Regions from separate parts of the Streptomyces sp. NPDC104814 genome, predicted to be linked through region 2. Evidence: riboswitches for the same ligand, from Rfam matches in the RefSeq annotation. Region 2 holds a riboswitch; the other holds the start of a gene.

Region 1 (14,511 bases), on a different contig from region 2:
CTTCCTCGGCGAGGCCCGCTCGGCCGTCCTGCACCACCACGAACGCATCGACGGCAGCGGCTATCCGTACGGTCTCAGCGGGGGCCGGATCCCCGAACCCGCCCGTGTGGTGGCCGTCGCCGACGCCTTCGACGCGATGACGTCCACCCGTTCCTACAGCAGAGCCCGCCCGGTCCCGGCCGCGCTGACGGAGCTGCGGCGGTGCGCGGGGACCCACTTCGACCCGCGGATGGTCGAGGCCCTGGTCCGGGCGGTGACCCGGCAGGGCTGGCACCCCACCGTCACCGCCGAGGAGACCCCCGCAGCGGGCACGCTGCCCGTCCCGCGCTCCGGGTCGAGCCGAGGGGTGCACCGGTGAGGGGACCCGGCCCGTCCGGCGGGGGCCGGGCGGTGGCCCGGCGGGGCCGATGCTCGGGGGCGCGGCGGTGAACGGGCGGCCGGTCTCGGCGCTCCTGCTCTGTGTGCACACCGGTGCCGGGGTGCTGGCGGTCGTCTGTCTCGTCGGCACGCTGCACGCCGGCCTCGCCGACCGGCCCGTCGCCCTCGCCTTCGGCGCCCTCGTCGCCGTCGGCGAACTCACCCGCTGGAGTGGCCCGCACCTTCGGGAGCCCGCTCCGCTCGGCGCCGCCGGGGCGCTGTCGTACGCCCTGCTCGGGCAGTGCGCCGGACGGCCGACCGGACACGGGGTCGCCCAGGTCGTCGCCGTCGTCTGCGCGGCCGCCCTGCTCGGCGGGGTGCCGCACATCGCGCGGGGGCGCGGGCCGAGCCTCGACGACCTGGCCCGGCGCGCACTGACCGCCGGCTTCGCCGCCGCCTGTTTCCAGCCGCTGTTCAACCGGGGCGTCTTCGACGCCTGGATCGGCCCCGCCTACGCCCTGCTGCTGGTCGCGCTCCTCGCGCTGACCGCCCTGTGCGACGCGGTGCTCGCCGCCGCCCTGGCCCACGCGCGCACCCGCTGGCCGTTCGGGCCGCTGCTGCGCGACCAGCTGCGCGCACTGCCCGGGGTCGGCTCGGCGGTGTGCGCCACCGGGGCGGTGATGGCCCTGGCGGTGGCCGTCGCGGGTCTGTGGGCGCTGCCGGTGTTCTGTGCGCCGCTGCTGCTGACCCAGCTGGCCTTCCGCCGGTACGCGGCGGTGCGTGCCACCTACCGGCAGACGATCGCCTCCCTGGCCCGGGCCACCGAGATCGCCGGGTACACGCCCGCCGGGCACGCCCGCCGTGTCGCCGAGCTCAGCCAGGCCGTCGGGCGCGACCTCGGGCTGAGCGAGCCGGAGCTGACCGTGCTGGAGTACGCGGCGCTCATGCACGACATCGGGCAGCTGAGCCTGGTCGACCCGGTCCCGGACGGGGCCACCGCCCACCTCCCGGCCGAGGAGCAGCGGCGGATCGCGCTGCTCGGCGGGGCCGTCGTACGGCAGACCGGGGTGAGCCGGCAGGTCGCCACGGTCGTGGAGCGGCAGGCCGACCCCTGCCGCGAGCAGCCGCTCGCCGCGCGGATCGTGCGCGCGGTCAACGCCTACGAGGAGAAGGCGCGGGGTACCGGAGCGGGCGGGGCGCTGAACGCCCTGGAGGAACTGCGCCTCGGGACGGCCGGGGACTACGCGCCGGACGTGGTGGAAGCGCTGGCCAGGGTGTTGTCCCGGCAGCAGTCTGACCCGGCCCCCAGCTGGGTAACCCATGGGTAATGAGCGCCCCTCCCGGCGTACGTGGTTGGATGCGAGGGAGAGGGTGTCCGGGGGCGTGAGCCAGCCCACTTTCCGGAACTGGAACTGGCAGGCGGGAATCGTGAGGATCTTCGGCAAGGGACGGCACCGGCCCTCCGCCTCCTGGCGGCAGGCCACGGACCGTGCGTTCACGCTGATCGGCGACGGCCGGTACGAGGACGCGGGAGCGCTGCTGACACGCGCGGCGGATCTGGAACCCTGGCTGGCCGAGTCCTGGTTCAACCTCGCCCTGCTGCACAAGTTCCGGCACGACTGGGAGCAGGCACGGGCCGCGGGCCTGCGGGCCGTGGCGCTGCTGGAGAAGGAGACCGGCGCTCCCGACTGGTGGAACGTCGGGATCGCCGCCACCGCGCTGCAGGACTGGCCGCTGGCCCGCCGCGCCTGGCAGGCGTACGGGCTGCACGTGCCCGGAGGAGCCACCGCCGCCGGTGAGCCCGTCGGCATGGATCTCGGCAGCGCGGCCGTGCGGCTCTCACCGGAGGGCGAGGCCGAGGTGGTGTGGGGCCGGCGGCTCGACCCCGCCCGGATCGAGGTGCTGTCCATCCCGCTGCCGTCGTCCGGGCGGCGCTGGGGCGAGGTCGTGCTGCACGACGGGGTCCCGCACGGCGAGCGGACCACCTCCACCGGGCACGCCTTCCCGGTGTTCGACGAGATCGAGCTGTGGGCGCCCTCGCCGGTGCCGACCTGGGTCGTCCTGCTCGAGGCGGCCACCGAGGCCGACCGGGACGCGCTGGAGCAGCTCGCGGCGGACGCCGGCTTCGCCGCGGAGGACTGGTCGTCGTCGGTGCGGCTGCTGTGCCGGATGTGCTCGGAGTCGCGGATGCCGTCGGACGAGGGCGACGGGGTGCATCTCGACCCCCACGATCACAGCGAGCCCGGTCATCCCGGCCCGCTCGGCCATCGCACGGACGGGCAGCTGTGGGTGCCGGAGCGCGAGTGCGGCGTCGCCGCCCCCGCCTCCCTGGTCCGGGGGCTGCTGGACGGCTGGGTCGCGGACAGTCCGGACTCGCGCGACTGGCGGGATCTGGAAGAGGTCTGTTAGACCCGCCGTACCCTGTATCAGCATCCCTTTGTTTTGTTCAGGAAGGCTTACGTCGGTCATGGCGCAGCAGGACACCGATCAGCAGCACGAGGGCGTGCTCCCCGTCGACGACGAGGGGTTCGTCGTCGACACGGAGGACTGCGAGGAGCGCGAGAACGCCTGGCGCGAGCGCGGCACCTCGCGGCCGATCACGGTCGTCGGCAACCCGGTCCTGCACAAGGAGTGCAAGGACGTCACCGACTTCGGGGACGAGCTCCAGCAGCTGGTCGCGGACATGTTCGCCTCGCAGCGCACCGCCGAGGGCGTGGGCCTGGCCGCCAACCAGATCGGCGTCGACCTGAAGGTCTTCGTCTACGACTGCCAGGACGACAACGGCGTCCGGCACGTCGGCGTGGTCTGCAACCCCAAGCCGGTCGAGCTGCCGGCCGACCGGCGCGTCCTGGACGACAGCAATGAGGGCTGCCTGTCCGTGCCGACGGCGTACGCGCCGCTCGCCCGCCCCGACTACGCCGAGGTCACCGGGCAGGACGAGCAGGGCAACCCGATCAAGGTGCGCGGCACCGGCTACTTCGCACGCTGTTTGCAGCACGAGACCGACCACCTGTACGGCTACCTGTACATCGACCGGCTCTCCAAGCGCGAACGCAAGGACGTGCTGCGGCAGATGGCCGAGAACGAGCCGCGCTACCCGGTCGTCGCCAACGACTGACGCGGCACACCAGCCCCACGAACGGCGTCCGTTCGGGCCTCACCGCCCGAACGGACGCCGTTCGTCTGTCCGTCGCGTGTTCGATCCCCTGACCACATCTCTTGATCGATAAGCAGTCACATAGGGGGAGATTCTCGGCACGTTGGGGTAGTGAATGAAGCAAATCCGTTCCCAGAACGGTCAGTTGTGGTGCTGAATGGAGAGTGCGGGGATACGCGACGGCGCACGCCCGGTACGACAGGAGGGGTGTGCGCGAACGGCGGCTGAGAGGGGTACTTCGTGCACGCTCTCCCATGCAGCACCACACACGGCGCCGGAGCGGCGTCGAAGACGGTGGCAGTGCCACCGTCGCTTACTCTTCCGGTGATCGAGGCGGCGTTTCCCCGGCGGTTGCACCCGTATTGGCCGAAGCTCCAGGAGAAGACACGAACCTGGTTGCTGGAAAAGCGGCTCATGTCGGCGGACAAGGTCGAGGAATATGCCGACGGCCTGTGCTACACCGACCTCATGGCGGGCTACTACCTGGGCGCCCCCGACGAGGTCCTCCAGGCCATCGCCGACTACAGCGCATGGTTCTTCGTCTGGGACGACCGTCACGACCGCGACATCGTGCACCGCAGGCCGGTCGCCTGGCGCCGTCTGAAGAGCCGGCTGCACACCGCGCTGGACGCGCCCCAGGACCATCTGCACCACGAGGATCCGCTGGTCGCGGGGCTGGCGGACAGCGTGCGACGGCTGTTCTCGTTCCTCCCGGGCAACTGGAACGCCCGCTTCACCCGGCACTTCCACGCGGTGATCGAGGCCTACGACCGCGAGTTCCGCAACCGCACCGAGGGGGTCGTGCCGACGGTCGCGGAGTATCTGGCCCTGCGCCGGCTCACCTTCGCGCACCACATCTGGATCGACCTGCTCGAACCGAGCGCGGGTTGTGAACTCCCCGACGCCGTACGAAAGAACCCCGCATTTCTGCGCCCGGCTCTGCTGAGCCAGGAATTCGCCGCCTGGTACAACGACCTGTGCTCGCTGCCGAAGGAAATAGCGGGCGACGAGGTGCACAATCTCGGAATCAGTCTCATCACCCATGAGGGGCTGACCCTGGAAGAGGCGGTGCGCGAAGTCCGGCGGCGTGTGGAGGAATGCATCACGGAATTCCTCGACGCGGAACAGGACGCTTTACGGTTCGCCGACGGACTCGATGACGGCACAGTGCGCGGAAAGGAACTGAGCGCCGCCGTACGGGTCTGCGTCGGGAACATGCGGAACTGGTTCAGTTCCGTCTACTGGTTCCACCACGAGTCCGGCCGGTACATGGTCGACAACTGGGACGACCGGTCCACGCCCCCGTACGTCAACAACGAAGCGGCAGGTGAGAAATGACCGTCGAGTCGGTGAAGCCCTCGGTGCCCACGGCCCAGGAGCTGCGCGAGCCGCCGATCGCGGGCGGCGGTGTGCCCGTCCTCGGCCACGGCTGGCGGCTGGCCCGTGATCCGCTGCGGTTCATGTCCGCCCTTCGCTACCACGGCGACGTCGTCCGTCTCAGGCTCGGACCCAAGACGCTGTACGCCGTCACCACCCCGGAACTGACCGGCGCCCTCGCCCTCAGCCCCGACTACCACATCGCCGGTCCGCTGTGGGAGTCCCTGGAAGGGCTGCTCGGCAAGGAGGGCGTGGCCACCGCCAACGGCCCCCAGCACCGCCGGCAGCGGCGCACCATCCAGCCCGCGTTCCGGCTCGACGCGATCCCGGCCTACGGGCCGATCATGGAGGAGGAGGCGCACGCCCTCGTCGAGCGCTGGCGGGACGCCGGGACGATCGACGCCACCGGTGAGTCGTTCCGTGTCGCGGTGCGCATCGCCGCCCGCTGCCTGCTGCGCGGCGACTACATGGACGAGCGCGCCGAGCGGCTGTGCACCGCCCTCGCGGTCGTCTTCCGCGGCATGTACCGCCGGATGGTGGTCCCGCTCGGGCCGCTGTACCGGCTGCCGACGCCGGGGAACCGGGAATTCAATCGGGCGCTGGCCGATTTGCATCTCCTCGTCGACGAGATCATCGCCGAGCGACGCGCATCTGGTCAAAAGCCGGACGATTTGCTGACGGCCTTGCTGGACGCGAAGAACGAAAACGGCGACCCCATCGGGGAGCAGGAGATCCACGATCAGGTGGTCGCCATCCTGACCCCTGGCAGCGAAACAGTGGCTTCCACCATCATGTGGTTGCTTCAGGCACTCGCCGAGCACCCCGAACACGCCGACAAGGTGTGCGGCGAAGTGCAATCCGTCACCGGGGGGCGGCCCGTCGCATTCGAGGACGTGCGCAAGCTGCGGCACACCAACAATGTCGTCATCGAGGCCATGCGTTTGCGGCCGGCCGTATGGATATTGACCCGGCGGGCGGTCGTCGACACCGAACTCGGTGGCTGGCGCATTCCGGCCGGGTCGGACATCATCTACAGCCCGTACGCGATCCAGCGCGATCCGAAGTCGTACGCCCGCAACCTGGAGTTCGACCCGGACCGCTGGCTTCCGGAGCGGGCCAAGGACGTGCCGAAACACGCCATGAGCCCGTTCAGCACCGGCAACCGCAAGTGCCCCAGCGACCACTTCTCGATGGCGCAGCTGACGCTCGTCACCGCCGCGCTCGCCGCCCGGTACCGCTTCGAGCAGGTGCCCGGCTCGAACGACGCCGTCCGGGTCGGTATCACCCTGCGCCCGCACCGGCTGCTGGTGCGGGCGGTGCCGCGCTGAGCGCTCAGGCGGCCTGCGGGCCGCGGAAGGTACGGCGGTAGGCGTTCGGGGTGGTGCCCAGCGCGCGCGTGAACTGGTGCCGCAGCGCCGCCGCCGTACCGAACCCGGTACGCCAGGCGATCGCGTCCATCGTCTCGTCCGTCGCCTCCAGCAGCCGCTGCGCCAGCAGCACCCGCTGGCGCAGGATCCACCGGTACGGCGTCGTGCCGGTCTCCTGCTGGAAGCGCCGGGCGAAGGTGCGCGGTGCCATGTGGGCCCGCGCGGCGAGCTGTTCGACCGTCACCTCCTGATCGAGGTGCTGCTCCATCCAGGCCAGCACCTCGCCGACGGTGTCGCAGGAATCCTTCGGCAGCGGCCGCTCGATGTACTGCGCCTGCCCGCCGTCCCGGTGCGGCGGTACGACCATGCGCCGGGCGATCTTGTTGGCGACCTCCGGCCCCTGCTCCTTGCGCACCAGGTGCAGACAGGCGTCGATGCCGGCGGCGGTGCCCGCCGAGGTGATCACCGGATCCTCGTCGACGTAGAGCACGTCCGGCTCGACGACCGCCCGCGGGTACTGCCGCCTCAGTTCGTCGGCGTGGTGCCAGTGCACGGCGCAGCGCCGCCCGTGCAGCAGCCCGGCGGCGCCCAGCACGAACACGCCGGAGCACACGCTCAGCACCCGTGACCCGCGCTCCACCGCGCCCACCAGGGCGTCCAGCAGCGCCGGCGGATAGATGCGGTGCGTGAAGTCGTCGCCGGCCGGGACGACGATCAGGTCGGCCTCCTCCAGCCGGTCCAGGCCGTACGGGGTGGACACGGTCAGCCCGCCGACGTGCGTGCCCAGCGCCGGGCCCTCGGCCGAGACCACCGCGAAGTCGTACACCGGCAGTCCGTCGTCGCTGCGGTCGAGGCCGAAGACCTCGCACACGACGCCGAGTTCGAAGGGATGCACACCGTCGAGCAGGACGGCGGCCACGTTCTTCAGCATGCTGCCAGTGTGCCTCGTCGATGGCAGTAATTCGAGGGTCTGCGGCAGTCCTGCCACTCCCGGTAAGGAGTGTCCCGCGCGAGAGTGGTGTCCATGAACGGAAACCAGATCGAAGGCCTGATCGGAATGCTCTTCACCCTGGGGATCCTGGTCCTCCTGATGCTGCCGTCCGCACTCGGCGCCGTGCGCGAGCGACGGATGGACCGGCAGATCCAGGAGGCCCAGGAGGCCGGGGCAGAGGCAACGGCTCAGAAGTCCTCGTCCAGGTCGACGGTGCCCTCCACCGCGACCTGGTACGCCGACGGGCGCCGCTCGAAGAAGTTGGTCAGCTCCTGAACACCCTGCAGCTCCATGAAGGAGAAGGGGTTCTCCGAGCCGTACACCGGGGCGAAGCCGAGGCGGGTGAGCCGCTGGTCGGCGACGCACTCCAGGTACTGCCGCATCGAGTCGGTGTTCATGCCCGGCAGACCGTCACCGCACAGGTCGCGCGCGAACTGCAGCTCGGCCTCGACGGCCTCCCTGAGCATGTCGGTGACCTGCTGCCCCAGCTCGTCGTCGAAGAGGTCCGGCTCCTCCTTGCGGACGGTGTCGACCACGTCGAAGGCGAACGACATGTGCATGGTCTCGTCCCGGAACACCCAGTTGGTGCCGGTGGCGAGGCCGTGCAGCAGGCCCCGGCTGCGGAACCAGTAGACGTACGCGAAGGCGCCGTAGAAGAACAGGCCCTCGATGCACGCGGCGAAGCAGATGAGGTTGAGCAGGAAGCGGCGCCGGTCCGCCTTGGACTCCAGGCGCTCCAGCTTCTCGACCTCGTTGATCCACTTGAAGCAGAACCCGGCCTTCTCCCGGATGGAGGGGATGTTCTCCACCGCGTCGAAGGCGGCTGCGCGGTCGTCCGGGTCGGGCAGGTAGGTGTCCAGCAGCGTCAGATAGAACTGGACGTGCACGGCCTCCTCGAACAGCTGCCGCGACAGGTACAGGCGCGCCTCGGGGGAGTTGATGTGCTTGTACAGCGTCAGCACCAGGTTGTTCGCGACGATCGAGTCGCCCGTCGCGAAGAACGCCACCAGCCGGCCGATGAGGTGCTGCTCCGCCGGCGTCAGCTTCGCGAGGTCGGCGACGTCCGAGTGGAGGTCGACCTCCTCCACGGTCCAGGTGTTCTTGATGGCGTCCCGGTAGCGCTCGTAGAAGTCCGGGTAGCGCATGGGGCGCAGGGTCAGTTCGAAGCCCGGGTCGAGGAGGTTCGTGTTACGGGTGGTCATCACTGGCAGGCCTCGCAGGACTCGGGGTTTTCCAGGGAGCAGGCGATCGCCTCGTCGGTGGCCGCCTGCTGGACGGGAACGGTGGCCTGCGCCCGGGCGGCGCGGGCGATGCGCGTCGCGGGGCGCGAACGCAGGTAGTACGTCGTCTTCAGCCCGGACTTCCAGGCATAGGCGTACATCGAGGAGAGCTTGCCGATCGTCGGCGTCTCCAGGAACAGGTTCAGGGACTGGGCCTGGTCCAGGAACGGGGTCCGCGCCGCCGCCATGTCGATCAGACCGCGCTGCGGGATCTCCCACGCCGTGCGGTACAGCCGGCGCACGTCCTCGGGGATCCACGCGAAGTCCTGCACCGAGCCGCTCGACTCGCGCAGCGCCTCCCGGGTACGGGCGTCCCACACGCCGAGCTTCTTCAGGTCGGCGACCAGGTAGGAGTTCACCTGGAGGAACTCGCCGGACAGCGTCTCGCGCTTGAACAGGTTCGACACCTGCGGCTCGATGCACTCGTACACGCCCGCGATGGAGGCGATGGTCGCGGTCGGCGCGATGGCGAGCAGCAGGGAGTTGCGCATGCCCGTGTCGGCGATACGGCGGCGCAGCGCCGCCCAGCGCTCCGGCCAGGTCAGCTCCACGTCGTAGTGGTCGGGGTGCAGCACGCCCCGGGCGGTGCGGGTCTTCTCCCAGGCCGGCAGCGGGCCGTTGCGCTCGGCGAGGTCGGCGGACGCCTCGTACGCGGCGAGCATGATCCGCTCGGCGATCCGGGTGGACAGCGCCTTGGCCTCGGGGGAGTCGAACGGCAGCCGCAGCTTGAAGAAGACGTCCTGCAGACCCATCGCGCCCAGGCCCACCGGGCGCCACTTGGCGTTGGAGCGGCCCGCCTGCTCGGTCGGGTAGAAGTTGATGTCGACGACGCGGTCGAGGAAGGTGACGGCCGTGCGGACGGTGGCGTCCAGCCGCTCCCAGTCGATGTCCCCGTCGGCCACGAAGGCGCCGAGGTTGACCGAGCCGAGGTTGCACACCGCGGTCTCGCCGTCGTCCGTCACCTCCAGGATCTCCGTGCACAGGTTGGAGGAGTGCACGACGTGCCCGGGCAGGGCGGTCTGGTTGGCGGTGCGGTTGGCGGCGTCCTTGAAGGTCATCCAGCCGTTGCCGGTCTGCGCGAGGGTGCGCATCATGCGGCCGTACAGCTCACGCGCGGGCAGCGTCCGCTTCGCCAGCCCCGCGTCCTCCGCCTTGCGGTACGCGGCGTCGAACTCCTCGCCCCACAGGTCGACCAGCTCGGGCACGTCGGCCGGGGAGAACAGCGACCACTGCGCGTCGGCGTTCACCCGGCGCATGAACTCGTCCGGGATCCAGTGCGCGAGGTTCAGGTTGTGCGTACGGCGGGCGTCCTCACCGGTGTTGTCCCGCAGCTCCAGGAACTCCTCGATGTCGGAGTGCCAGGTCTCCAGGTACACCGCGGCCGCGCCCTTGCGCCGCCCGCCCTGGTTCACCGCGGCGACCGAGGCGTCCAGCGTCTTCAGGAACGGCACGATGCCGTTGGAGTGCCCGTTGGTACCGCGGATCAGCGAACCGCGGCTGCGGATACGGGAGTACGACAGACCGATGCCGCCGGCGTGCTTGGAGAGCCGGGCGACCTGGTGGTAGCGGTCGTAGATGGAGTCCAGCTCGTCCAGCGGGGAGTCGAGCAGATAGCAGGACGACATCTGGGGGTGCCGGGTGCCGGAGTTGAAGAGGGTGGGGGAGGAGGGCAGGTAGTCGAGGCGGCTCATGAGCCCGTAGAGCGCCGCGACCTCGTCCACGGAACGGACCGTGTCGTCCTCGGCGAGACCGCTCGCCACCCGCAGCAGGAAGTGCTGGGGCGTCTCGATCACCTTGCGGGTGATCGGGTGGCGCAGCAGGTAGCGGCTGTGCAGGGTGCGCAGGCCGAAGTAGCCGAACCGGTCGTCGGCGCCGGGGTCGACGAGGGCGTCGAGCCGCTCGGCGTGCAGCCGCACGAACGCGGCGGTCCGGTCGGCGACGAGCCCCTCGCGGTGCCCCACGGCGACCGACCCGGTGAACGACGTGACGCCCTGGGAGGCGGCCTCCGCGCGCACGGAGAGGGTGAGCAGACGGGCGGCCAGCCGCGAGTAGGCGGGGTCCTCGGAGATGAGCCCGGCTGCGGCCTCCGTGGCCAGCTCCCGCAGCTCCGCCTCGTCGGCGTGCGCCGAGCGGCCGCGCAGCGCGGCGGCGGCGACCCGGCCGGGGTCGGCGTCGGGGAGGTCGGCGGTCAGCTCGGTCAGGGTGCGCAGCAGGGCGGCACCGGGGCCGTCCTGGTCCCGTTGGACGGCTGAGGCCGGATCGGCTGGCGCGATGGTCACGTGGGGCTCTCCCTCGCTCGGCACGGGGCCTCGGCGAGGGCAGGGGGCAGCACACGAGCGCACGCGGCGTCGCGTCCACCGGCCCATTCCACGAGGCCCGGACGTCAGGGCACGCCGGCCGGGTGGCCGGGTGCACTGTCGGCAGGTCCTCGGACTGAACCAGCGTGCGCGAAGCACGCATGTACACCGTTGCGGGACAGTTCCGGATTCGCACCGGATTCCCCTGCGGCGACAGCGAGCATGAGCATACATCTAGTGCCGGGCTGTCGCGTCACCCCCAGATGTTGTGTTGCGCTGATCTCACAGCGTCAACGCGTAGGTGAGCAGCATGATGTCGTCGAGCTCGGGGAGCGGGTTCCAGTCCCGCTCGGGCGTACGGACGAAGCCCAGGCGTTCGTAGATGCGGTGCGCGGCGTGCATGGTCCGCTGCGTCGACAGCACGATCCGCCGGCAGCCCTCGACGGCCCGTGCCCGCTCGACGCAGGCCCGGACCAGCGCCTCCCCGGCGCCCCGGCCACGGGCCTCGCGGCCGACAGCGAGCATGCGGATCTCGGCCTCGCCGGGGCGGGCGATGTCGGCCATGGGACCGCCGTCCGGTACGAAGGTGACGCCGCCGAGGAGTTCGCCGTCCGCCGTGGCGACCAGCACCTCGGCCGCGGCTGCGCGCTTGGCGACGTCGCGCAGCTCACCCAGGTAGGCGTCGCTCTCGCCGAAGTCCAGGAGCCCGTCCAGGAGATAGGCCTGGGCGGTGATCTCACCGAGGGCGGCGTGTTCACGGGGTGCGACGGGCCGGATCACTATGTCCATGACGGCGAGTGTGCCCCACGGGTACGACGACGGGCCGCCGGTTTTTCACCGGCGGCCCGTGCGCTTGGGGTCCTCAGTGACCGGCGCCCGCCGTGGCCGGGGGGAGTTCGGCCTTGACGCCCGGGTCACCGGCGTCCGCCGTGTAGTCCTCCGGGCGCGTCTCGTCGACGCCGTCGGGGGCCTTGACGGCCTTCAGGACGACGGTGAGGACGACGGTCACCACGACGTTCAGGACGAACGCCGTGAGACCGATGTAGCCGATCTCGCCGATGCCGGGGATGTCCTTCGCGGAGCCGCCGAAGTGCTTCTGGCCCGGGTTGGTGGGCGACGGAACCCCGTAGGCGACGAGGGTGCCGTAGACCATGCCGACCGCCCAGCCCGCCAGCAGCGCCCAGCGGTGGAACCACCGCGTGAACAGGCCGCCGACCAGGGCCGGGAAGGTCTGCAGGATCCAGATGCCGCCCAGCAGCTGGAAGTTGATGGCGACCGTCTTGTCCATGGTGAGGACGAAGACCAGCGCGCCCACCTTCACCAGCAGGGAGACGATCTTGGAGACCTGGGCCTCCTGCTTCGGCGTGGCGTCCGGCTTGATGAAGTCCTTGTAGATGTTGCGCGTGAACAGGTTGGCCGCCGCGATGGACATGATGGCCGCCGGGACCAGCGCGCCGATGCCGATCGCCGCGAACGCGATGCCCGCGAACCAGTCCGGGAACATGTCCTCGAACAGCTGCGGGATGGCCAGCTGGCCGTTCTGCACCTTGATGCCGGCCGCGATCGCCATGAAACCGAGCAGCGCGAGCAGGCCCAGCATCAGGGAGTACAGCGGCAGGATCGTGGTGTTGCGCCGGATCACCTCACGGCTCTTGGACGACAGCGTCGCGGTGATCGAGTGCGGGTACATGAACAGCGCGAGCGCGGAGCCCAGGGCCAGGGTGGCGTACGTCCACTGCTGGGCCTCACCCGGGACCAGCGCGCCGCGCGGCTTGTGCGTCTTCGGGTTGACCTGGCTGAACGCGTGGGCCGCCTTGGCGAAGATGTCGTCGAAGCCGCCCAGCTTGATCGGGATGTAGATGATCGCCACCGCGATGACGATGTAGATCAGCGCGTCCTTCACGAACGCGATCAGCGCGGGGGCCCGCAGCCCGGACGAGTACGTGTACGCCGCCAGCACGCCGAACGCGATCAGCAGCGGCAGGTCCTTGACGAACCAGTTGGTGTTCTCGCCGCCGCCGACGCCCATCACGTCCAGCACGGCCTGGATGCCGACGAGCTGGAGCGCGATGTACGGCATCGTTGCCAGGATGCCGGTCAGCGCCACCGCCAGCGACAGCCCCTTGGAGCCGAAGCGGCCGCGCACGAAGTCCGAGGTCGTCACGTACCCGTGCTTGTGCGACACCGACCACAGCCGGGGCAGGAACATGAAGATCAGCGGATAGACGAGGATCGTGTACGGCACCGCGAAGAAGCCGGACGCGCCCGCCGCGTAGATCGCCGCCGGCACGGCGACGAACGTGTACGCCGTGTACAGGTCACCGCCGAGCAGGAACCAGGTGATCCAGGTGCCGAACGAGCGCCCGCCCAGGCCCCATTCGTCGAGGCTGTGCTCGTTCTCGGCCTTGCGCCAGCGCGCGGCCAGGAAGCCCATCACGGTGACGAGCAGGAAGAAGAAGATGAAGACGCCGAGCGCGACGCCGTTCACGCCGTCCTTCACTTGTCCGCACCACCCTTCACGGAGGCACGGGCGCGCTGGTCACGCCGCCACAGCTGGTACGCGATCACCGTCAGCGCCGTGGAGACGACCACCCACAGCATCTGGTACCAGTAGAAGAAGGGGATCCCGATGAACGCCGGGTCCACCTTCGCGTAACTCCCGACCCACAGCATCGCCACGAAGGGCGCGACAAGACAGAGGGCGATGACGACGCGCACGGGCGTCACCGTCGCCGGTCTGGACACATCTGGCGCATTCGTCATCGCGCGGTTCCGTCCCCTCACTGATCACCTGTGCAATGCGCAGGAAATCTAGGTCAGGTGCAGCAGGAACGGAACCCCTCGTCCGGATAACGGGCGTTGACGCTCTGGACCGTTATACGACCGCGACTGCGACGGGATCTGACGGAGCCTCCTACGGCCGCTTCAGGCGGGCCACGAACTTGTAGCGGTCCCCGCGGTACACCGACCGCACCCACTCCACCGGCTCGCCCTGCCGGTCGAAGGAGTGCCGGGAGAGCATCAGCATCGGCAGGCCCACGTCGGTGCCGAGCAGCCCGGCCTCGCGCGGGGTGGCCAGCGAGGTCTCGATGGTCTCCTCGGCCTCGGCGAGGTGGACGTCGTAGACCTCGGCGAGCGCCGTGTACAGGGACGTGTACTTCACCAGGGAGCGGCGCAGCGCCGGGAAGCGCTTGGCGGAGAGGTGGGTGGTCTCTATGGCCATCGGTTCGCCGTTGGCCATGCGCAGCCGCTCGATGCGCAGCACCCGGCCGCCGGCGCTGATGTCGAGCAGATCGGCGAGCCGGTCGTCGGCGGTGACGTAGCCGACGTCGAGCAGCTGGGAGGTGGGCTCCAGGCCCTGGGCGCGCATGTCCTCGGTGTACGACGTCAGCTGCAGCGCCTGCGAGACCTTCGGCTTGGCGACGAACGTGCCCTTGCCCTGGATGCGCTCCAGCCGGCCCTCGACCACCAGCTCCTGCAGCGCCTGGCGGACGGTCGTGCGGGAGGTGTCGAACTCCGCCGCGAGCGTCCGCTCCGGCGGGACCGGGGTGCCGGGCGGCATCGTCTCGGTCATGTCGAGCAGGTGCTTCTTCAGGCGGTAGTACTTGGGCACGCGCGCGGTACGGACGGTGGCGCCACTGTCGTTCTCCGCACTGCTCACGTCGGTGCTCATGCTCTGCCTTCC
Region 2 (14,511 bases):
ACCAGGTACCGCAGCGCCTCGGCGACCACGCCGGCCGGCACGCTGGACTCGGCCATCAGCTCGGCGTCGGGCACGGCCTCGCCGCCCAGCAGTACGGTCGGCACCCCGGACGCCTTCAGCGCGGCGAGCCCGTCCTCCCAGGCCCGCTTGCCGCCCAGCAGGCGGACGACGGCCAGGTCCGCGCCGTCGAGCAGGCCCGGCAGCTCGGCGGCGACGTCCACCCGGGTGGGGTTGCCGATCCGGTAGTCCGCGCCGGAGGCCCGGGCCGCCAGCAGATCCGTGTCGGCGGTCGACAACAACAACACTGTGCTCATGCGGGCGCTCCCGGTGGAATGAAAGGCAGTCCTTGTGGCGCGCCGGACTCGATGAGCCGCCACAGCGCGTCCGTGTCCGCGTGCTGTTCGATCAGGTCGCCGAGCCGGTCGAGCTGCTCCTCGCGCAGCGCGGCGAAGGACGTGTCCGGCGCGGGCACGAAGCGGCGGCCCGCGGCGGCGGCCACCTCGCGCAGGAAGGCCCGCCGGAAGCCGTCCGACTCCAGCGAGCCGTGCCAGTGGGTGCCCCAGGTCTGGCCGACCCGGCAGCCGTCCAGGAAGGGTTCGCCGCCCTGGACGGTGGCCACGCCGTGGTGGATCTCGTAGCCGTCGACCCGCTCGCCGAGGGCTTCCCCGGCCGGCCGGGTGAGGGTCTTCTCGCGGGCGAACCGCACCCGCACGGGCAGGACGCCGAGCCCGTCGACCTCTCCGGCACGCGACTCGACGTCGTCCTCGATGTGCTCGCCGAGGAGCTGGAAGCCGCCGCAGATGCCGAGGACGGGCCGCTGCTCGGCCGCCCTGCGCACCAGGGCGTCGGCCAGACCCCGCTCGCGCAGCCACTGCAGGGCCCGCACGGTCCCGCGGGTGCCCGGGACCACCACCAGGTCGGCGTCGGCCAGCTCCTCCGGACGGTCCACGAACCGCACGACCACGCCGGGTTCGGCGGCGAGCGCGTCCACGTCGGTGAAGTTGGACATCAGCGGTATCGCGCAGACCGCGACCCGCAGCACGTCCTCGCCGAGGGGCGGGGAGACGGCCGACTCGCGGACGGTGCCGCGCAGGGACACCCTGAGGCCGTCCTCCTCGTCGATGCCGAGCCCGTGCCGGAAGGGCAGCACGCCGTAGGTGCGCCGCCCGGTCAGGCCGTGCAGCATGTCCAGGCCCGGCTCCAGCAGGGAGACGTCACCGCGGAACTTGTTCACCAGGAACCCGGCGACCAGCTCCTGGTCCTCGGGCGAGAGCAGGGCGACGGTGCCGAAGAAGGACGCGAAGACGCCCCCGCGGTCGATGTCGCCGACGACCAGGACGGGCAGCCGCGCACCCCGCGCGATGCCCATGTTCACGATGTCGGTCCGGCGCAGATTGATTTCGGCCGGCGAACCCGCCCCCTCGCAGATCACCGCGTCATACGTGCCCCGCAGCTCGGCCAGGCACTCCAGGACCGTGCCGAGCAGCCGCTGCTGGCGTCCGCCGTGGTAGCCGCGCGCGCTCATCTCACCCACCGGCTTGCCCAGCAGCACCACCTGACTGCTCTGCTCACCACCGGGCTTGAGCAGCACCGGGTTCATCAGCGCGGTCGGCTCGATCCGGCAGGCCTGGGCCTGCATGGCCTGCGCCCGTCCGATCTCGGCGCCCTCGCGGGTGACGAAGGAGTTCAGGGACATGTTCTGCGCCTTGAAGGGCGCCACCTTCACGCCCTGCCGCACCAGCCACCGGCAGATCCCGGCGGTCACGACGCTCTTTCCGGCGTCGGAGGTGGTGCCGGCGACGAGGAGACCGCCGTTCATCGATCACGCCCCTTCCCGATGAGGCGTGCGCCCGCGCACACGCCGAGCGCAAGCCAGCTCACGCGCCGGGACAGCCGTACCGCCCGGCGGATGTCGTGGGTTCGCACGGCGCGCCCCCGCGCGTTCAGCACGGGCCGGTGCTCCACCCGCCCGCCGTACGACAGCGTTCCGCCCAGCCGCACGCCGAGCGCGCCCGCGAAGGAGGCCTCCACGGGGCCCGCGTTGGGGCTGGGGTGTTTCACCGCGTCCGTTCGCCAGGCCCGTACGGCACCGCGCCGGTCCGGGCCGGTGAGCACGGCGAGGGCGGCGGTCAGCCGGGCTCCCGGCCAGCCGGCCACGTCGTCCAGCCGGGCGGAGGCCCAGCCGAAGCGCCGCAGCCGCGGCGACTTGTGACCGACCATCGCGTCCAGGGTGTTGACGGCCCGGAAGCCGAGCAGCCCGGGGACGCCGCCGACGGCGCCCCACACCAGGGCGCCCACGACGGCGTCGGAGGTGTTCTCGGCGACCGACTCGACCACGGCCCGGGCGATCCCGTCGGCGTCCAGCGCCTGCGGGTCCCGGCCGCACAGATGGGGCAGCCGGGCCCGGGCCGCCTTCACGTCCCCGGCTTCCAGGGCGCGTCCGATGGCGCGGGCCTCGCGAGCGAGCGAGGTCCCCCCGACCACGGACCAGGTGGCGGCGGCGGTCAGCGCGATCGAGGCGGCGGGGGAGCGGCGCACGCAGCGGGCGGCGGCGGCCCCGAGGGCGACGGCGCCGCCGGCGCAGACGGCGGTGTGCAGGGTGCCCCAGCCGCGGTGGTCGCGCCACAGGGTGCGCTCGACGGCGCCCGCGGCCCGTCCGAACACGGCGACCGGGTGCCCGCGGCGCGGATCACCGAGGAGGAGGTCGCCGAGGAGGCCGGCGGCGGCGCCGTACGCGAAGACGCGTTCGGCTCGCACGGGGCTCAGCCGGCCGTGGGGTCGGGCTGGGCGTCGCTGATGGGCCTGGTCCTCAACCGGCAGCCGCACATGGCGTCATGTCCTCACTCAGGGTGTCCGCGCCCTGGTTCGAAGGAGATCGGCGGTGAGAGTTCCTGGCTCCCGGGGTTGCTCAACCCCGGTGACAGTGGCGGGACCGCGCCGGACTTCCACCGGCTTCCTCTCCTGCACGCCGCAACTTGGCCCCGGCAGTCCACCACGGCTGTTCGGGGACCGTCAACTTGCCCTTGACCTGGGGCGGAGGAGTGTGGGCAGGCCCACACACGGATGACCTGCCAGGTCACACGACGGAACGCGGGGTGCCGCTCGGGCACCCCGCGTCCTGTGTGGTGAGGCCGGTCAGGCGACGATCAGGCTGATGCCGTACGCCACCGCCGCCGCGCACGCCGCGAAGCAGGCGTACGCGCCGGTGACCGCGAGGGCGGCCGAGCCGCCCTGGGCCTGGGCCCGCTCGCGGCGGGACAGACCCATGATGCCGAGGGTGAACAGGGCCACCAGACCCACGGTGACCACGAGGCTGACACCGAAGACGGAACCGAGGGCCGCCCAGTCGATCTTCATGCTGCTTCTCTTCCTTCGTACCCGAAAGCGGCGGTCAGACGGCCGGGGCCGGGTTCGCGGTGGCCGGCTGCTCCGCCGTCGCGACGGCCGGAGCGGGGATGGTGGCCATCAGGTCGTCCGTGACGGCCGGGCCGGCGACCGGGGGCGGGGTCACGGCGGCCATCGCGGTGGTGACCACGCCGGCCGGCTCCTCGTCCACGGCGTTGACGTTGGTGTGGTCGACCACCTCGCGGCGGGAGACCTTCCAGATGCCGAAGCTGGCGGACACCAGGAAGACGGCGACCAGTGCGGTGCCCCAGGCGCCGAAGCCGGTGACGTACTCGGCGAGCGCGCCGACCAGCGCGGCGGCCGGCAGGGTCAGGCCCCAGGCGATGAACATGCGGGTCGCGGTCGACCAGCGCACCACACCGCCCTTGCGGCCCAGGCCCGCGCCCATCACGGAGCCGGAGACGACGTGCGTGGTGGACAGCGAGAAGCCGAGGTGGGAGGAGGCGAGGATGGCGGTGGCCGCGCTGGTCTGGGCGGCGAAGCCCTGCTGCGGCTGCATGTCCGTCAGGCCCTTGCCCATGGTGCGGATGATGCGCCAGCCGCCGATGTAGGTGCCGAGCGCGATGGCCAGGCCGGCCGAGAGGATCACCCAGGTGGGCGGGTCGGAGTCGGGCGCGATGGCGCCGCCGGCGACCAGGGCGAGGGTGATGATGCCCATCGTCTTCTGCGCGTCGTTGGTGCCGTGGGCGAGGGAGACCAGGCCCGCCGAGGCGATCTGGCCGGCCCGGAAGCCCTTGTCGGCCGCCTTGCCGTCGGCCTTCTTGCCGAGCGTGTACGACAGACGGGTCGCGACCATCGCCGCGACACCGGCGACGACCGGGGCGGCGACCGCGGGCAGCAGCACCTTGGTGACGAGCACGTCGCCGTGGACCGCGCCGAAGCCGGCCGAGGCGACGGTGGCGCCGATCAGACCGCCCATGAGGGCGTGCGAGGAGCTGGAGGGCAGGCCCACGAGCCAGGTCAGCAGGTTCCAGAGGATCGCGCCGACCAGGGCGGCGAAGATGACCTCGGGACGGATGCCGCTCTCGTCGACGAGACCCTTGGAGATCGTGTTGGCGACCTCCACGGAGAGGAAGGCGCCCACGAGGTTGAGGGCGGCGGACATGGCCACGGCGATCTTGGGCCGCAGCGCGCCGGTCGAGATGGTGGTGGCCATCGCGTTGGCGGTGTCGTGGAAACCGTTCGTGAAATCGAACGCAAGCGCGGTTACCACCACGATCGCGAGGATCAGCGAGAAGCTTTCCATTTACCCAGGCATTCGTTCGAAGTCATTGGCTCGTCGAACGTAAGTAACGCGGGTGAACGGAAGGTGAACTGGGACGGGCGGCGCGATGTCGGAAAGAGGGGGGCGTTGCTCCGTTCCACCGTGCCGGGCCGGGCGCCACACGGCCCGTCCGCCCGGCGTGGGGCGTCGTGGCCGGTCGCGGGCCCGGGAAAGAGATGTCGGTCACCCGGGGCTGGCAGGATCGCGGCATGACGGAACAGCGGCGGGAACGGCACTGCGGACGGGCGGTCGACGGGGCGCGCGCGGAGGAGACGCGGGCCGGTGAGCAGGAGGCCCGTGCCCGGGAGGAGCAAGCCGGTGAGCAGGAGGCTTGCACCCGGGAGGAGCAGGCCGGTGAGCGGGAGGCCCGCGCCTGGGAGGAGCTGGTCGCCACGGCGCGCGGGACCGTCGCCGACGGACTGGTCGTCGGCACCTCCGGCAATGTCTCGGTACGCGTCGGTGACCTGGTGCTGGTCACCCCGTCGGGCGTGGCCTACGACCGGCTGCGTCCGCGGGACCTGACGGCGGTCGGCCTCGACGGCCGGCAGGTGCGCGGCTCCCTGGTGCCGACCAGCGAGCTGCCGATGCACCTCGCCGTATACCGCACGACGGACGCCCGGGCCGTCGTGCACACGCACGCCGTCCACGCCACGGCGGTCTCCACGCTCGTGCAGGAGCTCCCGCTCGTCCACTACATGGCCGCGGCCCTCGGCGGCCCGGTCCGGGTCGCCCCCTACGCGACCTACGGCACGCACGAGCTGGCCGAGAACATGCTGCGGGCCCTGACCGGCCGCACGGGCTGCCTCCTGCAGAACCACGGCACGATCACCTACGGCGCCACCCTCGACCAGGCCTACGACCGCACCGCCCAGCTGGAGTGGATGTGCCGCCTGTGGCTCACGGCGTCCTCGGTCCCGGGCCTCACCCCGAGCCTGCTGACCGAGGAGCAACTGGCGGAGGCGGGGGAGCGGCTACGGGGGTACGGGCAGCGGGGGTGACGGGGGTGGGTGAGCGGTGCGGTGGCGGGGCGGTGCGGTGACGGACCGGGCGGCGGGCCGCGGATGATCACCCTCCATGTCGCTTCCGGTGGCTTGGGACGGACCACGCCGGGAAACTGGTTCCCGTGCGCACTGTCAAAGCGACGGCCGCTGCCGTCACCGCCGTCATGGGTGCCGGGGCCGCAGCCGTGGTCGCCGGCCGACTCGCCAGCGACGCCGCGCTCAAGGCGCCCCCGGGCCGGCCGCTGCCCACCGAACCCCGGCTCACCGTCCACGCGACGGCCGCCGGCCGCATCGCGCTCACCCGCGACCTGGCCGCCCTGCGCCCCGGCACCTACGGACTCGCCGGCGACGGCAGCCACGCGGTCGTCGGCCAGGTCCTGGACTCCGCCGAGCACAGCGCCGACACCGTCGTACGCCGCCTGGAGCGCGTCACGCACGGCACGCTGGAGCCGGGCGACAAGGTGTGGCTCACCGCCAACCTCCACGTCGGCGACCCGAAGGCCGCCGTCGGTCTGGAGCACGCCGACGTCGACGTGCCCGGGGAACTCGGCTCCCTGCCCGCCTGGTTCGTGCCCGCGGCCCGGGACACCTGGGTGATCGCCGTGCACGGCCTCGGCACCACCCGTGAGCTGCCCATGAACGTCATGGGCATGCTGAACCGGCTGCGCTTCCCCGTGCTGGCCCTCGCCTACCGCGGCGACCTGGGCGCGCCCCGCCCCCCGGACGGCCTCAACCACTTCGGCGAGACCGAGTGGCGCGACGTGGACGCCGCGATCCGCTACGCCGTGCGCTACGGCGCCCGCCGGGTCGTCCTCTACGGCTGGTCCACCGGCGCCACGATGGCGCTGCGCGCGGCGCGGCTCTCCGGGATGCGGGAGCACGTCTCCGGGCTGGTCCTGGACTCTCCGGTGCTCAGCTGGCCGAGCACGCTGCGCGCTCTCGCCCTGGCCCGGCACACGCCGGGCGCGCTGCTGCCGCTCGCGGTGCGTGCCGCGCAGGGCCGCACGGGGCTGCAGGACGGCCCCGCCGACGGCACCGTCGTGGCGGACGCCGACGACCTGGCCGTGCCGACGCTGATCGTCCACGGCCCCGACGACACGGTCGCCCCCTGGCGCTTCTCCCGCCGCTTCGCCGCCCGCCGCCCCGACCTGGTCGCCTTGCACACGGTCGCCCAGGCCCCGCACGGAGCGATGTGGAACGCGAACCCGGACTCCTACGAGGAAGCCCTCCGCCGTTTCCTGACCCCCTTGATGTGACGATCCCCCGCCGAGGCGGACACCACGGCATCGGACACCACGGCATCGGACACCGCGGCATCTGACGCCCGCGCCCGCCGTCGGGCCGCCACGCCGCCGGCACCACCGCCCGCGCGGCCCTCGCCGCCGCGCTCGGCGGGACGCGGCGGCGTGACCGCTGCCGGGGTGCCCCGCCTCGGTCGAGGCGGCCCCGCAGCACCGCCGACACCCCGGCCGCCGGCCGACGGAGTCGCCGTACGCCGGAACCACCGCCGCCGAACGACACCGACGGCCCGGCCGGGGCCCTGCGCCTGGGTCCGCCGCCGTCCCGGCAGTCGGCGACCGGCGTCGGGCGGGTGCGTGGCCGACACCACCGGCCGGACCGCGGCCGCCCGCCGCCCCGCTCAGCGGAGCCTGCGGAACCGGATCGCTGACGGTCCCCGTCGCCCCGCTCGGCGGAGCCTGCCCGCCGGACCGCCGTCGGCACCCCGGCCGTGCACCGCCCCCAGTCCTGGCAGCATGCGGACGCCGCCCCCAGTCGGCGGAGTCGCTGCGCGCCGGGGTCGGGCCCCTGCGCGCGGGTCCGACGTCGGCCCGGCGGTCGCCGCGCGCCGGTCCGAGCCCCCGCGTGCCCGGCCCAACCGTCGGTCACCGGCCTCGAGGCGTCGACGGAGGCCGCCGTCGGCGGTGGTTACCGTGGCAGGCGCCCTGCGCCGTCACCTTCGCCGCCCGGCTGCCCGGCCGCCCGGCTGCCCGGCCGCCGGGGTGGCCGGCCGTCGGGCGGCGCGGGCGCGCGCCTCACCGTGTCGCTGCGGCTCCCGTCGTGGGTGTCGGGCGGCGGGGGGTATTCCGTTTCGGGGGGCCGTTCAACGGCGTACGACTGGCCTGATCACGTCTGGTTTCGACGTACTGAGCGGGTCCGTCGTGCCGCCCGATCGGCCGCCGTGGCATTCCGTTTGGGTTTTCGGACCGTCAACCGGAAGACTGCACCCGTGACGTCCCGTATCCCGCGCGACTCCAGGCTTCGACTCGTCCGACCCCGACCCCTGGCCGCCGCCCCCAGAGCCGTGAACCAGCGGCGCCCGCGCCGTCGGGCGCCCCGCCCGCCCGAGGGCACCCCGGCGCCCGCGGAGCTGGCCGGAATGGCTCGCTCCGGCCTCGCCGCCGCCGCCCGCGTCGCCCGCTGGGCCGACTCCGCGCTCGGCCCCGGCCGGGCCGGTGCCACCGCCGACGGCAAGGCCACCCTCTCCGATGCGACCGCGGAACACGCCGCGCACGAACTGGGCCTGACCGTGGACCAGGTCCGGGCCGACTGGGACATCGCCCGCCTCGCCGGCCTCGTCGAGGTCCACGGCGACAGCGCCCGCCCCGGCTGGCGGCTGCGCGCCTGGGACCGCGACGACAGCGCCGTCCTGCGGGGCTGGGTCGCCCTGTTCGACGCCTGGTCGCTCGCCCACCCCGAACCCGGCGACCTGGAGCCCGCGGCCGTCGCCGAAGTCGTCTCCGCCATGCCGCAGGTGCTCTCCTTCCTCCAGCTCTCCGCCGGCCCCGTCCCGGTGGAACAGCTCCTCGACCTGCTCCGCCAGCGGGTCACCGAACTGCGCACCGAGCGCTGCGAGGTCCCCTACGCCCCCGCGTCGGGCGCGCCGGAGGTGCCGCGCATCGGCGTGTCCGCCGCGGCCGCGGGTGCCGCCGCGTCCGCGGACGCCGCCGTACCGGTCGCCGAGGCCGAGCTGGCCCCGCTGCTCGACTGGGCCCTGCGCGCCCTCGCCGCGGTCGGCGCCCTCACCTACGGCGACGGGCAGGCCACGCTCACCCCGCTCGGCAGCTGGGCGGTCTGGGTCAAGCTGGAGCAGATCTGCGTCGCCGCGCAGAGCCCCGCCGGCAACATCGAGCAGGCGGCCGAGGACATGCTGCGCGGCTGCGCCCAGCTGCGGCCGAACGCCGCCCGCGCCGAGTACCGCGCCTGGCTCGCCGCCCGCCCCGTCGGCAACGCCGTCGGCGAGCTGCTCGCCGCCGCCCGCGGCGACGACGCCCTGCTGCGCGGCCTGGCCTTCGAGGCGCTGCGCGTCGTCGGCGCCCCCGCCGAGCCCGACGTCCGCGCCGTCGTCGAGGAGCCGACCCTGCGGCCGTACGCTCTGCTGTGGCTGGCCGAGCACGACGGTGTCGACCCCGAGGACGCCCACGAGGTGCTCACCCGCGAGGAGGCCACCTGGCTGTGGGTCGACACGGCCGCCGCCGTCGCCGACCACGGCGAGGCCCCGATGCTGGTCCGGCACCTGGAGTCGGCCCTGCAGCCCACCGTGCCGGCCCTGCTGGACGAGGTCCGCGCCGTCGGCCATCCGCGCACCGTGCAGGTCCTGGTCGCCCTGGCCGCCGCCCACCCCGACCCGGCCCTGGCCAAGGCCGTGCGCCGCGCCGCGTTCCAGGTGCACACCGGCGGCAGCTGACCGCACCGGGGGCGCACGAGCCGCAGCGGACGTACGCCCCCACCGCGTGCCCTCCCCGAGCGGCCCCGCCCGCCGCAGCGGGGCATCCCCAGCGCCCGCCGCGCCCGCCATGCCCGCCGCTCGCGACTGGGCGTTCCCGCCGTCGGCCGCCCTCGGCGGGGCGTCCCCGCGGCGGCCCGCCCTCCGGCTCGGCCGGAAAACCAGTTGCATGGGGCCGTTAGACTGGTCCCCATGGCCATTCTCCTCGCGCATTAGACGGCGGGACCGTCCACCAGCCTTCCACCGTCAATCCCCACCGCCCAGGAGTCTGACCCCGTGATCTCCGCCTCCGGTATCGAGCTGCGCGCCGGTGCCCGCATCCTCCTCGAGAACGCCACCTTCCGCGTCACCAAGGGCGACCGCATCGGGCTCGTCGGCCGCAACGGCGCCGGCAAGACCACCCTCACCAAGGTCCTCGCCGGCGAGGGCATGCCCGCCGCCGGCCAGGTCGCCCGCTCCGGCGAGGTCGGCTACCTCCCGCAGGACCCGCGCACCGGCGACCTCGACGTCCTCGCCCGCGACCGCATCCTCTCCGCCCGCGGTCTCGACGTACTGATCCGCAAGATGCGCGACAACGAGCAGCGCATCGCCACCGGCAAGGGCTCCACCCGCGAGAAGGCCCTCAAGCAGTACGAGCGCCAGGAGACGGAGTTCCTCACCAAGGGCGGTTACGCCGCCGAGGCCGAGGCCGCCACCATCGCCGCCGCGCTGAACCTGCCCGACCGGGTGCTCGGCCAGCCGCTGCACACCCTCTCCGGCGGTCAGCGCCGCCGTATCGAGCTGGCCCGCATCCTGTTCTCGGACGCGGACACGCTGCTCCTCGACGAGCCCACGAACCACCTCGACGCGGACTCGATCATCTGGCTGCGGGACTACCTGAAGACCTACCGCGGTGGCTTCATCGTCATCAGCCACGACGTGGACCTGGTCGAGACGGTCGTGAACAAGGTGTTCTACCTGGACGCCAACCGCTCCACGATCGACGTCTACAACATGGGCTGGAAGCTCTACCAGCAGCAGCGCGAGGCCGACGAGAAGCGCCGCAAGCGCGAGCGGGCCAACGCCGAGAAGAAGGCCGCCGCCCTGCATTCCCAGGCCGACAAGATGCGCGCCAAGGCCACCAAGACGGTCGCCGCGCAGAACATGGCCCGGCGCGCCGACAAGCTGCTCTCCGGGCTGGAGGCGGTCCGCCAGTCCGACAAGGTCGCCAAGCTCCGCTTCCCGGAGCCCGCGCCCTGCGGCAAGACCCCGCTGATGGCCGAGGGCCTGTCGAAGTCGTACGGCTCCCTGGAGATCTTCACCGACGTCGACCTCGCCATCGACAAGGGCTCCCGGGTCGTCATCCTCGGGCTCAACGGCGCCGGCAAGACCACGCTGCTGCGTCTGCTGGGCGGCGTGGAGCAGCCGGACACCGGCAAGGTCGTCCCCGGCCACGGCCTCAAGCTCGGCTACTACGCGCAGGAGCACGAGACGCTCGACCCGGACCGCACGGTCCTGGAGAACATGCGCTCCGCCGCGCCCGACATGGATCTGGTCGAGGTCCGCAAGGTGCTCGGCTCGTTCCTCTTCTCCGGCGACGACGTCGACAAGCCGGCCGGGGTGCTCTCCGGCGGCGAGAAGACCCGTCTGGCCCTGGCCACCCTGGTGGTCTCCTCGGCGAACGTCCTCCTGCTGGACGAGCCCACCAACAACCTGGACCCGGCCAGCCGCGAGGAGATCCTCGGCGCGCTGCGCACCTACAAGGGCGCCGTCGTCCTGGTCACCCACGACGAGGGCGCGGTGGAGGCGCTGCAGCCGGAGCGGATCATCCTGCTCCCGGACGGCGTCGAGGACCTGTGGGGCGCGGACTACGCGGATCTCGTCGCCCTGGCTTGATCGAATGGATGATCCACCGGTATGGATCATTCGGCCGAGCCGTGATCCATCATCTGTGTGAGATCTCCTCGTATCGAGGTGTGTCATACACGTATCTGACGGTCGGTTCCTCCTTGTCCGAGGGGCCGGCCGTTCGGCGTCTCTGACCTGGGGATTCGCCGGCGGGCCCGTTCGGTCCTGCGAACGGCGAGGTGCGGAATCAAGGCTTCCGATTGTGTGGACGCGCTCCTGTCGTCACAACCGTGTCGCACGGACCTTGCCGAATGGGTGGCCAACCCGCGCCGGAGGGGTGATCATGAGGAGACCAGAGCGCACTTCCCATGAGGAGGCACGGGTGGCCGAGACTCTGAAGAAGGGCAGCCGGGTGACCGGCGCCGCGCGCGACAAGCTCGCGGCAGACCTGAAGAAGAAGTACGACGCCGGTGCGAGCATCCGGGCGTTGGCCGAGGAGACCGGCCGCTCGTATGGCTTTGTGCACCGCATGCTCAGTGAGTCGGGCGTCACGCTCCGCGGACGCGGAGGGGCGACCCGGGGCAAGAAGGCCCAGACGGCCTGATCCCCGGGCGGCCCCTCGACTCCGATGGTGGCCACCCGGTCGGTCGACCGGCCGGGCGGGTGGTTACTGTGCAGTCACTTACGGATGGCCCGCACGGGCATCCGGCCGACGGATGCCCATCTGGGCATTCCCAGTGACCGCACGCATCGGAGGCGCCCCATGGCCACGCCCGGCCCTGAACTCGTTCCCCTGCTCGACCAGGACGGCGTTCGGCTCACCGTCGACGGCGCGATCGCCACGGTGACGCTGACCAACCCGGCCAAGCGCAACGCGCAGAGCCCCGCCATGTGGCGGACGCTCGCCCAGGCCGGCCGGCGGCTGCCGGGCTCGGTCCGGGTGGTCGTGCTGCGCGGTGAGGGTCAGTCCTTCTCCGCGGGGCTCGACCGGCAGATGTTCACGCCCGAGGGGATCGAGGGCGAGCCGTCGTTCATCGACCTGGCCCGCAGCAGCGACGCCGATCTCGACGCGTCCATCGCCGCGTTCCAGGAGGCGTTCACCTGGTGGCGGCGCAACGACATCGTGTCGATCGCCGCCGTGCAGGGCCATGCCATCGGGGCGGGCTTCCAGCTCGCACTCGCCTGCGACCTGCGTGTCGTCGCGGACGACGTGCAGTTCGCCATGCGCGAGACCAGCCTCGGACTGGTCCCCGACCTGACGGGCACCCATCCGCTCGTCGGACTGGTCGGCTACGCCCGGGCGCTGGAGATCTGTGCGACCGGGCGCTTCGTGGCGGCCGAGGAAGCGGTGGCCTGCGGCCTGGCCAACCTCGCCGTGCCCGCCGAGCAGCTCGAAGGCGCGGTCAAGGACCTGGCCGCCGCCCTGCTCGCCGCGCCGCGCGACGCCGTCATCGAGACCAAGGCCCTGCTGCGCGGCGCTATCGACCGGACCTACGACGAGCAGCGCGCCGCCGAACGCCAGGCCCAGGCACGCCGTCTGCGCGATCTGGCCGGCATGGGCGAGTGACACCGGCGTCTCACCGGGTGATCGCCGTGACCAGGACCGCCACCGTCGGGCGGTCCGGCAGCGCCTGGCTCACCGCCGCGCGGACGGCCCGGGCCACGTCCACGGGCCGATGACCGGCGCCGACGGCGATCTCCACGCGCGCGTGGCGGTGCGGCAGGGCCGCGCCGTCCCGCGCCCGTTCCTCCAGATGCACCGGACGGCCCAACCCGCCCAGTGAACCCATGAGTCCGGCCACGCCCGGCACCGCGAGGGCCGCCGCGGCGGCACGGGCCTCGTCGGCGCCCTCCGGGGCGCCGCCCGCCCCGTCCCCGTAGTCCTCGGACGCGTCCGCGGGCGCCGGTCCCTCGTCCTGCCCGGGCTCCATGGTCTCGTCCAGCAGGGCGACCACCCGCAGGTCCACCTCCGCGACCGTCAGCCCCAGCCCCTCCCGCGCGGCCGTCGCCAGCGCCGCCCGCAGCCGCTCCGCGGTCACCGGCAGCGGCTCCGCCGCCGTCGCCGAGAACTCAGCCGTCACCCGGAGGGGTCCGGGCGGCAGCGCACTCGGCGGCGGCGGTACGACGGGCTCGGCCACGTCCGCCGGATCGGCGAGCCCGACGCGTACCCCGTTGAGCAGCACATCCGGCAGGCTCACCACGGCCCCCGCCAGGAACACCCGTGCGGCGGACTCCGCCAGCCACGCCCCGTCCCGTGCCTCGCCGAGCGGCAGCAGCCTGCCGAGGCCCAGCCGCCGCCGTACGTCCCGCGTCCACCGCTCCGCTGTCATTCCTCCAGCCTGCCGCATCACGGGCGCGCGATCGCGTAACCGCACTTACGGTGGTCGAAGGACGACGATGCGGAAGGAAACGGCGAATGAGCGACATGACGGCCGGAAGCCGGACGAGCACGTCCGAAATCCACAAGGAGCCGCAGACCACCCGGCGCGGTGGCGGTGACCCGGGCAGCCGCGGCAAGACGACGATCGCCGACGGTGTCGTCGAGAAGATCGCAGGTCTCGCGGCACGCGACGTTCCGGGTGTGCACGCGATGGGCAGTGGTCTGTCCCGGACCCTCGGCGCGGTGCGCGATCGCGTACCCGGCGGCACCAAGTCCGTGACCCGAGGGGTGAAGGCCGAGGTCGGAGAGGTGCAGACCGCTCTCGATCTGGAGATCGTCGTTGAGTACGGCGTGTCGATCTCGGAGGTCTCGCGCGATGTGCGGGAGAACGTCATCACGGCCGTCGAACGGATGACGGGCCTGGAAGTCGTCGAGGTCAACATCGCCGTCAGCGATGTGAAGCTCCCCGAGGAGGAGGACGAGGAGCCGGAGCAGCCCCGGATCCAGTGACGGCACCCGAGCGGGCCGTCGAACAGGCTGACGAACTGAGGAGCACAGCATGAGCATGGCCGTGGCCGGCATGATCGCCGGCATGGCACTGGGCTTCGCCGGATATTTCGGCGGCTTCGGCGCCTTCGTGCTGGTGGCAGCACTGGGCGCCATCGGCTTCGTGGTCGGCCGGTTGGCGGAGGGAGACCTCGAGATCGGCGACTTCTTCCGTACGCGCAGCGACCGGCGGCGGTGACGCCCGTGACCAGTGGGGCCGGTGAGCTCCGTGGACCCCGGGGGGCCGTTCTGCCCGCCGAGCGCGGCGCGACACGGATCGCCGACCGGGTGGTGGCGAAGGTCGCCGCGCAGGCGGCGCGCGAGGCGATCGGCAGGCTGCCCGAGGACGCCGCCACCCCGCACG

The links. A riboswitch is a leader RNA that binds a small molecule or an ion and turns the genes downstream of it on or off. The one in region 2 is predicted to bind cobalamin.
Region 1: another riboswitch for cobalamin. It lies ahead of ACZ64A_RS14400 (ribonucleoside-diphosphate reductase subunit alpha); the one in region 2 lies ahead of ACZ64A_RS12785 (cobalamin biosynthesis protein).

The regions. Positions count from the first base shown of each region.
Region 1 is NZ_JBVJOL010000003.1:274,136-288,646, forward strand. Features, by position in the region: gene ACZ64A_RS14355 (HD-GYP domain-containing protein) at 1-358, shown strand, start outside; gene ACZ64A_RS14360 (HD-GYP domain-containing protein) at 408-1,685, shown strand; gene ACZ64A_RS14365 (tetratricopeptide repeat protein) at 1,786-2,766, shown strand; gene def (peptide deformylase) at 2,825-3,475, shown strand; gene cyc1 (epi-isozizaene synthase) at 3,755-4,852, shown strand; gene ACZ64A_RS14380 (bifunctional albaflavenone monooxygenase/terpene synthase) at 4,849-6,219, shown strand; gene ACZ64A_RS14385 (GlxA family transcriptional regulator) at 6,224-7,189, opposite strand; gene ACZ64A_RS14390 (hypothetical protein) at 7,283-7,525, shown strand; gene ACZ64A_RS14395 (ribonucleotide-diphosphate reductase subunit beta) at 7,438-8,451, opposite strand; gene ACZ64A_RS14400 (ribonucleoside-diphosphate reductase subunit alpha) at 8,451-10,808, opposite strand; cobalamin riboswitch at 10,932-11,056, opposite strand; gene ACZ64A_RS14405 (GNAT family N-acetyltransferase) at 11,109-11,615, opposite strand; gene mctP (monocarboxylate uptake permease MctP) at 11,689-13,326, opposite strand; gene ACZ64A_RS14415 (DUF3311 domain-containing protein) at 13,323-13,589, opposite strand; gene ACZ64A_RS14420 (GntR family transcriptional regulator) at 13,741-14,499, opposite strand.
Region 2 is NZ_JBVJOL010000002.1:942,754-957,264, forward strand. Features, by position in the region: gene cobN (cobaltochelatase subunit CobN) at 1-314, opposite strand, end outside; gene ACZ64A_RS12780 (cobyric acid synthase) at 311-1,819, opposite strand; gene ACZ64A_RS12785 (cobalamin biosynthesis protein) at 1,816-2,757, opposite strand; cobalamin riboswitch at 2,864-3,029, opposite strand; gene ACZ64A_RS12790 (hypothetical protein) at 3,136-3,357, opposite strand; gene ACZ64A_RS12795 (inorganic phosphate transporter) at 3,392-4,651, opposite strand; gene ACZ64A_RS12800 (class II aldolase/adducin family protein) at 4,879-5,667, shown strand; gene ACZ64A_RS12805 (alpha/beta hydrolase) at 5,793-6,926, shown strand; gene ACZ64A_RS12810 (hypothetical protein) at 8,048-9,355, shown strand; gene ACZ64A_RS12815 (ABC-F family ATP-binding cassette domain-containing protein) at 9,671-11,269, shown strand; gene ACZ64A_RS12820 (helix-turn-helix domain-containing protein) at 11,604-11,825, shown strand; gene ACZ64A_RS12825 (enoyl-CoA hydratase/isomerase family protein) at 11,985-12,788, shown strand; gene ACZ64A_RS12830 (nucleopolyhedrovirus P10 family protein) at 12,799-13,551, opposite strand; gene ACZ64A_RS12835 (Asp23/Gls24 family envelope stress response protein) at 13,638-14,111, shown strand; gene ACZ64A_RS12840 (hypothetical protein) at 14,161-14,346, shown strand; gene ACZ64A_RS12845 (Asp23/Gls24 family envelope stress response protein) at 14,343-14,511, shown strand, end outside.